One region of the Exiguobacterium sp. GL_137 genome, then DNA from elsewhere that is predicted to be linked to it. Evidence: riboswitches for the same ligand, from Rfam matches in the RefSeq annotation. Region 1 holds a riboswitch; each other region holds the start of a gene.
The links. A riboswitch is a leader RNA that binds a small molecule or an ion and turns the genes downstream of it on or off. The one in region 1 is predicted to bind lysine.

Region 1 (3,283 bases):
GTCACAAAACCGGCAATCAGGTTAAAAAATATGTAAGCCAGTGATATTTCGATGAAGGTCGTCCAACTGCTCGTCAATAGATAGATAGCCGGCAACGAATAGAGAATACCGATCCCGATCATCAGTTCGAAGTTCCAGAAGGTCATCCGGATGTAGCGCCGGACGATGGCAATCGTCAGGATGAACAGTGCGATGACGATTGTTGACAGGATGGCAGCATCGATTTGTGCGACAGGCGTCAGGGCAAAACGTGTTGCGATAATCATGGTGCCGGTGACGAGTGCACTAGGTAAGCCGCCGAACATCATGGCAATGACGATGGGGACAATTCGTAAATCAATCCGGGCGACATCGATTTGGATGCTGTTGAACATCAAGAGTACAGAAATCAATCCGGCGATGAAGCCTAACACGAGTCGGATGTTCAGATTCGTGTTCGGTGTAATCCGCGGGTGATTTCGAAAAGGTAGAAACAAAAGAGTGATCGTTGTAAACAGTAGACAAAAATTGATGATGAAATTATTCATGATGGACAACAAATCCTCCCAGCTCCTCGTAAACGCATTTCCAATAAGATAGTTCTAGTATACCCATTTTAATAACGGCAAGAAATGGAAAAATGTTTAGGGAAACATGGCAAGTCGACAAAAAAGACAAAGTACACAGTCAAGTGAACTTTGTCAGCGAAAAAAATAAATATTTTTTTAAAACAATTTTTAGGAAGAAACAGCCTCTTCATCCATCGTTAAAAGGATCTTATCGAAGACCTGGACCATCGCATGAAGCTCTTCTTCGGTGAGTGTACCAAAACGGTCTTGGAGATATTTCCGGCGGACGATTTCAAGTTCGTGGAAAGCGGCTTCACCTTCGGCCGTCAATGCTAAAACAATCGATCTTCTGTCGTCCGTCGAACGCGTCCGCGTAACGAATCCGGCTTTATACAGACGATCAGTCAAAGCCGTTACCTGACTTGTCGCAAGCTCAAACTGTTCTGCGAGTAGAGTCGGACGTTGGGGACCATTTTCGGACAGGCTGCGCAAAATGAAAAATTCACTCCGCGTCGCGGTTCCTTCAAACAGTCGGTTGAGTTCGCGGCGTAATGTCCGGAGAATGACCCGCATTTGTTCCTCTAATCGATAGGTCAGTTGATCACGTTCTTGTGGCATTCAAGCAACATCCTTTCTCTCGGTTAACTTCTATAATTTAGTGTACTAAAAATTACGGAATCTTACCACGGATAGCGGAAATTTCAAAAAAAGAATTGACAATTTGAAGACGTTTTGTGTAACATGACGAAGTAATAACGAAATTATAACTAACTTAATTAGTTCTCACTCAACCAGTGGGATGGAGGTTGCAGTTCTTATAAGTACAGTCACGGATGTCGTCAAGCGGCAGATGAGGTGACTGAAAAGGAAGAATTGCCGAAATCAATCATCGCTTTGAAGATGATCGATTGGGATTAGATCGAACAGGTCTAATACTGTCACAGGTCAGATCTGACTTGTGGGGAGCTATCTTTCACGACGGTAGAATGGGGCGCATCCTTTTTACTATGTTGCGTTCTCATCTTCCTTCTGGAAGGTGAGGGCGCTTTTTGTTTTTTTTCGATTCAAAAAGTGTCCTCTCAAAAATTTAAAAAAGAGAGAAGCGAATAAGATGAATACTTTACAACCCCAAAGAAAACTCGATTCAACTGAAGAAGGATTAAAACGCGGTCTGCAAGCCCGTCACATGTCGATGATTGCGATTGGCGGAGCCATCGGAACCGGTTTATTCATTGCCTCCGGTGCGTCCGTTGCAGCTGCCGGTCCGGGCGGTGCCCTGTTATCGTATGCGGTCGTCGGATTGATGGTGTACTTTTTAATGACGAGCCTTGGTGAGATGGCCGCTTACATGCCGGTCGCCGGTTCCTTCTCGACCTACGGTGCGAAGTTCGTTGATCCATCGTTTGGTTTTGCACTCGGTTGGAACTACTGGTACAACTGGGCAGTCACGATTGCCGTTGAACTCGTTGCGGCCCAAATCGTCATGACATACTGGTTCCCGGATGTTCCAGGTTTTTATTTCAGTGCCATCTTCTTGTTACTGATGATTGGTTTAAATTACTTCTCCGTTAAAGGATTCGGTGAAGCCGAATACTGGTTCGCGATGATCAAGGTCGTCACAGTCATCATCTTCTTGATTGTCGGAGTCGCGATGATTTTTGGTGTCTTCACATCAGAAGCGCCGGTCGGCTTTAAAAACTTTGCATTAGGTGATGCACCGTTCGTCGGAGGCATTCCAGCCGTTATCGGTATCATCTTGGTCGCCGGTTTCAGCTTCCAGGGAACCGAACTTGTCGGAATCGCGGCAGGCGAATCCGAAGATCCGGAAAAAAACGTCCCGAAAGCTGTTAAACAAGTCTTTTGGCGGATTCTTCTCTTTTATGTATTTGCGATTTTTGTCATCGGCATGTTGATTCCGTATACAAGTCCGAACCTGGTTTCAAACGATATTACCGATGTAGCAGTCAGTCCGTTCACACTTGTTTTTGAAAAAGCCGGTCTCGCGTTCTCGGCAGCATTGATGAACGCCGTCATCCTGACGTCTGTTTTATCAGCCGGGAACTCCGGGATGTACGCATCGACACGGATGCTGTACACATTGGCACGCCAAGGTGACGCGCCGAAAATGTTCGCACAAGTCTCGAAAAACGGTGTTCCCCGTAATGCCTTGCTCGCAACTGGGGCAATCGGCGCACTTTGCTTCCTGACATCGATGTTTGGCGGACAGGTCTACCTCTGGTTGTTGAATGCTTCCGGGATGACCGGTTTCATCGCATGGCTCGGTATCGCGATCAGCCATTACCGTTTCCGTAAAGGATTCCTTGCGCAAGGTCATTCACTCAGTGACTTGCCGTACGTTGCACCTGCTTTCCCGTTTGGACCGCTCTTTGCCTTCGGACTTTGTTTCCTTGTCATCGTCGGTCAAAACTATGCCGCATTCCTCGCGGATCAAATTGATTGGGTTGGAATCGCCGCGACATATGTCGGTATTCCGTTATTCCTTGCTTTCTGGTTAGGTCATAAATTTAAAAACCGGACATCGGTCGTTCCTTATTCAGAAATGGAATTCCCGAAACATCCGCGTTCGTAAGGTAAAAGTCGATTCCGTTTCAAACGGAGTCGGCTTTTTTTTGATGGATGTTGAAAAAGAAATAATCTAGAAAAGCATATCAAACAGTAAAAAATCGTATAAGATAAAAGAAAAATGGAGGCGACCTCAGTGAACTATTGGTATC
Region 2 (3,283 bases), 290 kb from region 1:
TTGACGGCAACGCAACAGGACGTGACCGGCGAAGTCCGTGTCAAACTCTATAAAGGGAATGCAACCGTTACAGGACGTCAGTCAGCCGTTTCATTGTACGACGAGAAACTCGCGACCTACACAAAAGAAGATGCCTTTGATCACGAAGCAGCGAAAGGATTCATTAAATTGCATGGTCTTGCGATTGCGACACATGCCAGTGTCCATCGTCAGGAAGGCGTGAAAAAATGACGAAACTATGGGGCGGACGTTTTACGGAAAGTGCTTCCGCTCAAGCGGAAGCCTTCGGCGCATCGATTTCATTTGATCAGAAATTAGCCGCCGTTGATTTGCAAGGGAGTCTTGCGCATGCACAGATGTTGTATGAACAAGGGATTCTTGAGAAAACCGAGTGGCAACAAATTGAAGCCGGGCTGAAACAGTTACAAACGACACTCGATCAGCACGTCTACACGACGGTTGACGAAGATATCCACATGAATCTTGAACGGTTGCTGACGGAACAGATTGGTCCCGTTGCCGGGAAGCTGCACACGGCGCGCAGTCGAAACGATCAGGTCGCGACTGATTTGCATCTCTGGATGGAACAACATGTTCTCGAACTCCTGACCAGCATCCGTAATCTGCAATCCGTCATTACGGAACAAGCGGAGCAACATGTCGAGACGGTCATGCCGGGTTACACCCATCTGCAGCGGGCACAGCCGATTTCACTGGCACATCACTTGCTCGCTTACTTTTGGATGTTTGAACGGGATGCCGATCGGTTGACGGATAACTTAAAGCGGATCCGGATGTCGCCGCTCGGTGCAGGGGCACTGGCGGGAACGACTTTCCCGATTGACCGGTTCAAGTCAGCCGAGCTGCTTGGTTTTGAACAGGTCTATCCGAATAGCCTGGATGCGGTCTCGGACCGGGACTTCGTCATCGAGTATCTCGGTATCGCCTCAACAGTGATGATGCACTTGTCACGCTTTTGCGAAGAAATCATCATCTGGGCTTCACAGGAGTTTTCATTCATCGAATTATCCGACGCGTTTTCAACGGGATCGAGTATGATGCCACAGAAAAAAAATCCGGATTTCGCAGAACTGATTCGCGGTAAAACAGGACGTGTCTATGGTAACCTGATGGGCTTCCTGACGACGATGAAGGCTCTTCCGCTCGCTTACAATAAAGATATGCAAGAAGATAAAGAGGGTGTCTTTGATACCGCTGATACGGTGTTACAATCCGTTCAAATTTTTACAGGCATGATCGAATCCGCTACGTTTAAGACAGAAGCGCTCAAGAAGGCGACGATGCAAGACTTCTCGAATGCAACGGAACTGGCAGATTATCTGGTCACAAAAGGGATTCCGTTCCGGGAAGCGCATGAAATCGTCGGGAAAGCCGTCCTACATTGTGTGCAGAGCGGATGTTTCTTAAAAGATTTGACGCTGTCGACGTATCAGACGTTCCATCCGGTCATTGCGGAAGATGTATATCCGTTGCTCGATCCGGTTCAAGCCGTCGCACGACGGGGAAGTTACGGCGGGACCGGTTTTACAGCCGTCCGGGAACAACTCACATTAGCGAAGAAGTACCTTGAAAAATGATAAAATTCAAAAAAAGTTTGGCAAATCACTGGATTTAACAAAAAATGTTTGCTATAACTGTAACTAACAACCGACAGATAGAGGCGCGGATGACATCAGTAGCAACACTTACAAAGGCAAGCATGCCAAGTGATGTGAAAGGGGAAATCCGCCGAAGTGAACAGGAAAATGCTTTTTCCTGATTGCTGGTACAACGGTTAAGATCCGTTGTACTGCCGAAACCCACGTTTCGGAGCGCTATCTTACGTAAAAGAACGAATGACACTGTCATCGTTTGTCCGATCGTGATAACGACGGGCCGTAGGAACGCTCCTACCGGCCCGTCGTTTTTTTCTGTTTCGGGACAAAAGGAGATAGGATTGTGACAACTGTACTTAAATTTGGTGGTAGTTCGGTTGCGACTGTCGAACAGATTCAGTCAATTGCGAATTATTTGAAGAATCGGACGGATCAAGGGGAGAAATTAGTCGTCGTCGTATCAGCGATGGGGAAAATGACGGATTCATTGATTGCCCAAGCACAAGCGATTACCGACCGGCCGGAACGGCGCGAACTGGATCGTCTGCTTGCAATCGGAGAAGAACAGACGATTTCGTTACTCAGCATCGCGCTGAATTCACTCGGGACAAAAGCCTTGTCGCAAACGGGAGCCCAAGCCGGCATCAGTACGATGGGGCTGCATACGAAAAGTAAAATCAAACAAATCGACGGTGAACTGCTCCGGAAAAAACTTGAAACCTACGATGTGATCATCGTCGCCGGTTTCCAAGGGGTCAATGAACTGGGGGATGTCACGACACTCGGACGCGGCGGATCAGATACGACAGCCGTTGCCTTAGCAGCCGTCCTTGATAAACGTTGTGAGATCTATACGGATGTTGACGGTGTCTATACGGCAGATCCACGGATTCATGCTGCAGCGCAGCCGATTCCGCACATTTCATACGATGAGATGATGGAAATGAGTGCTCTTGGCTCAAAAGTCATGGAGATGCGCAGTGTCGAACTCGGTAAAAAATACGGCGTCCACATCTTCGTCGGAAAAACACTAGAATCGAAAAGAGGGACTTGGATTATGGAGGCAACGGAAACGATGGAACAGAAAGCAGTAACGAGTGTCAGTGTGACGAAAAACGTCCTGACGGTATCAATCAAACACGTTCCACAGACGAATTCAGCGGTCGCGGATATCTTTGAACTGTTGTCAGGTCGCCACGTCAACATTGATATGATCAGTCAGACGACGTTTGACAGTGACATCTTCCTTTCCTTCTCTTGTCCGTTAGACGAAGAAGAGTTTTTGGAAGAGGCCTTGCAGGATATCATCAATCGTTTCCCGACCGTCAAAGTCGATCGTCATAACCAACATGCCAAATTATCGGTCGTCGGAATCGGCATGCGGGACGCAACCGGCGTCGCTTCGAAATTATTTGCGATTTTCCGGGCCGAAAACATCACGTTTTATCAGGTTACAACATCAGAGATCAGCATCTCATATACGATTGCCCAAGCTGACATCGAACGGACCGTCGCAGCAATTGCTCAAGCATTCGACCTGTAAGGAGGAAATCATATGTATCATGTCGCAGTCATTGGCGCAACCGGCGCCGTTGGTCAAAAAATGTTACAAGTCCTGGCGGAACTCGACTTTCCGGTTCGTCAGATTTCAGCGTACGCTTCAGCCC
Region 3 (3,283 bases), 280 kb from region 1:
ATATGATGCGAACCGGCACCGGTCGAACTGAGAATCGTCGTATCGGAAATCGGTGAACAATGGTCCCCGAAGACAGATCCGGCAAGAACAGCGGCAAGTGTTGGTAACAACAGACTTGGATCAACCGCCATGATCAAATCGGCTCCGATCGGTAACATGATTCCGAACGTCCCCCAACTCGTTCCGGTCGAGAATGCCATGATACTGGCAATCAAGAATAGAAGGAACGGCAGATAAGAAGCGGGAATCGATTTGCTGATGAAACTTGCGAGATAATCCCCGGTCTTCATGTCACCGATGACCGCGATGATCGTCCAGGCAAACAACAGAATAACGACAGCGGGCCACATCGATTTCATGCCCGCCCAGATACTGATGCGGTAATCACGTGCCGGAATTTTCCGACCGATCATCATCAGGAACGCAACGACTAAACTGATGATGACACCAGAAACAAGTGAGCGCGTCACGTCTGTTGCTTCAAAGGCGCCGATTAACGAAAAAGGCCGATCGTCAGCCGCAAGTGCCTGGGCACCTGTCCAAAGAAGGGCTGTGATGGTCGCAATGACTAACACGACGATTGGAACAACCAAGTCACGGACTTTACCGCCATCGTGTTCCTTGACTTCTTCTGCCATCCCCATTGGTGTCCCTTTGTTGGCGTCAAACAATTCACCTTGTAAGGCCCGCAACTCGTGCGTCCGCATCGGTCCAACGGCAATTCCCGTATAGGCGATGTAGAGTGTCAGTAACAAAGCGAAGATGGCGTAGAAGTTTAACGGCACAATCATCAGGAACGCACTGAACGCCGAGTAATCAGTGATTGAATGGGTCGTCAAGATTCCTGCGATAATCGAGATGATGAATGCACCCCAACTCGATAATGGACTGATGACACAGACCGGTGCAGCGGTGGAATCGATGATATACGCCAGTTTGGCGCGCGAGACACCGCGACGATCCGTTAACGGACGACTGACATTTCCGACGGCCAGACTGTTAAAGTAATCATCGATGAAAATCAAAATACCTAATCCGAAAGCGGCAAGCCTTGCACCACGTGCCGTCTTGACATGTGTCGTCGCCCATTCGCCGAAAGCACGGGCACCGCCGGATGTTTGTATCAGTGTAGACAAGACACCGAGTAACAGTAAGAAAACGAGTAATAAGACATTCCATTCATTTAACGCACCGTCTGCCCAAAACAGACTGAAGATGTTTTTTCCGAGATAAACAACGGTATCCACCGGATTGAAGCTGTGAAGCAGTAAGGCACCAATCAAAATGCCGACACCAAGTGAAATGACGACTTTTCGTGTGACAATTGCTAAAACGATGGCAACGATTGCCGGGACAAGCGCAACGATAGAATCTGAATAGTTGACCATTGTTGTGGTTCCTCCTCCTTTTTTAGAAGATGAGACCCGTTGCACAGAAAAAAGCAAGGGCACCGGCAACAAAGCCGACACCCTTGCTGGATGCGTCTTTCTTAGCCGAATTGGAGCGCTCCATACAACATGCGTATGGCAATCGAACGGGTCTTTCCCGATTCGACCAGCATGGTCACGTCTGACACGTGACGATACTTCGGCGGCATCACCTTTCTTTGATCGTCTTCGTTGTCATCCTCAGACCAAATACTCATCAACACCGCGCCTCTACCTCATCGATAGAATAGTCATATTCTTTTTATAGGAAAATCTTATCCTATTTCTTTTAAAAAATTAAGGCTGTTTGTTAAGTATCGAAGTAGGAAGTTAACTGCTTCATCAAATAGTCTTTATTTTCTTCAAACTGTCGCTTCCGGTGTCCATTTGCACCAGAAGGATGCGGGAAACCAAATAATACAGTATGTTTTTTAATTCGTCCCTGATGAAGCAATGTCCGGACAGTTGACTCGACGACACGTCCGAACGGGACCAAAATGACAGGGTGGGGTAACTGATTCAATTCCGCTGCGAAGTGCTCATACGCGTAATGTTGCAGCAACGGTGTTCGGTCAATCTTTGGTTGATGTCCCGTATAATTTTTGTCCCGGTAAAAAACAGGATGTCTCAGAATCGAAGTCGTGTGCAACAGATTCTGATTTGCATGAAATAAGGTGGCTGTTGAAGGAATATTCAGCAGACGATTTAATTCGAGTTCATCTAACATTATTGTCAAATTACGCCGCATGGGACCGGCGAAACTGGCACTGTATTTGACGATTTTCGATGCTTCTTCGATTGTTGCACCATGGTGGAAGGCATCAGCCGCTTCTTCATAAGCAATGCGCATTTGTTCAAATCCTGGTGTGATGCCAATGAAGACTATTTTGGCAGAGCGATTGATATATTCTCCGATTGGTGAGTAGTAAACGGATAATTCCTGTTCCTGTTGTAATAGGAAACCGTCTGTGAACAAGTCCTGGCGCGTCAAGGACCGATCAATCGGTAAGGCGCGGATGGCCTGTTCAAAAATCGATAATGAATTCAGCATGATAAGTCCTCTCTCTTTCTGTATTGGACCTATGATAACAAATAATGGTATTACATACAATTTAAACCCATATCAATATAGTGAGGGGTCTCTTAAGAATAAAAAAACCTTGCGACCAAATTGGAGGCAAGGCGGTTCTGACATGAATTATAAAGAAGTTCGTTCTTTGACAGAAGCCACTTCATACGTGATGATTTCACTTCCAAGCATTGGAGATTCTTCTTGTTTGCCGTCTGACGGTGCCGGACGCTTATGTGACTCTTTAAAATCATCACTGTTCCGCCATACTTCAAAATCCTTCATGTCTTCCCAGTACATGTTGACGTTCATTTCATCGTGTTCTTCGAGACCTTGTGTCAGTAAAACTTCGACACGAACAAATCCCTTCATCGAGTCAAGACCACTCGGACGGGTAAAGCGTGGTGCGAGTGCTGCTGCCATTCCTTTTTTGACTTTAATCCGATTCGTAACAACGATCATTGGATAGTCCCCCTTATAGAATGAAATGCTTACATCCATAGTATAGTACGATGAAACCAACAATGCTTGAAAGAAGGAATCAAATATGAATGAAAAAGAGTACGAAGAACGGCTACGCATCGAGACGATTGATATTCAGCATCTTTATAATGCATTCAGCCATTATAACCGGTACGAACCGACGCCTTATGCAGCGCTGGAGGAATTATGTGCCGTCTATCCCTTCGATTATACGGATACGGTCATTGATTTCGGCTGCGGAAAAGGACGGTTGAACTTTTATCTGCATGATCGGTTTGATTGTTCCGTCATCGGTGTTGAGATG

Region 2: linked by a shared signal. The riboswitch ahead of AC3IRK_RS02630 (aspartate kinase) and the one ahead of AC3IRK_RS01220 (amino acid permease) in region 1 are both predicted to bind lysine.
Region 3: linked by a shared signal. The riboswitch ahead of AC3IRK_RS15360 (Na+/H+ antiporter NhaC family protein) and the one ahead of AC3IRK_RS01220 (amino acid permease) in region 1 are both predicted to bind lysine.

Annotation. Positions count from the first base shown of each region.
Region 1 covers NZ_CM174406.1:205,255-208,537, forward strand. The annotation lists gene AC3IRK_RS01210 (GGDEF domain-containing protein) at 1-527, opposite strand, end outside; gene AC3IRK_RS01215 (MarR family winged helix-turn-helix transcriptional regulator) at 717-1,166, opposite strand; lysine riboswitch at 1,341-1,525, shown strand; gene AC3IRK_RS01220 (amino acid permease) at 1,660-3,138, shown strand; gene AC3IRK_RS01225 (hypothetical protein) at 3,268-3,283, shown strand, end outside.
Region 2 covers NZ_CM174406.1:498,229-501,511, forward strand. The annotation lists gene AC3IRK_RS02620 (argininosuccinate synthase) at 1-231, shown strand, start outside; gene argH (argininosuccinate lyase) at 228-1,598, shown strand; lysine riboswitch at 1,669-1,846, shown strand; gene AC3IRK_RS02630 (aspartate kinase) at 1,960-3,159, shown strand; gene AC3IRK_RS02635 (aspartate-semialdehyde dehydrogenase) at 3,172-3,283, shown strand, end outside.
Region 3 covers NZ_CM174406.1:2,951,935-2,955,217, reverse strand. The annotation lists gene AC3IRK_RS15360 (Na+/H+ antiporter NhaC family protein) at 1-1,388, opposite strand, end outside; lysine riboswitch at 1,494-1,669, opposite strand; gene AC3IRK_RS15355 (uracil-DNA glycosylase family protein) at 1,738-2,478, opposite strand; gene AC3IRK_RS15350 (heme oxygenase) at 2,626-2,958, opposite strand; gene AC3IRK_RS15345 (methyltransferase) at 3,044-3,283, shown strand, end outside.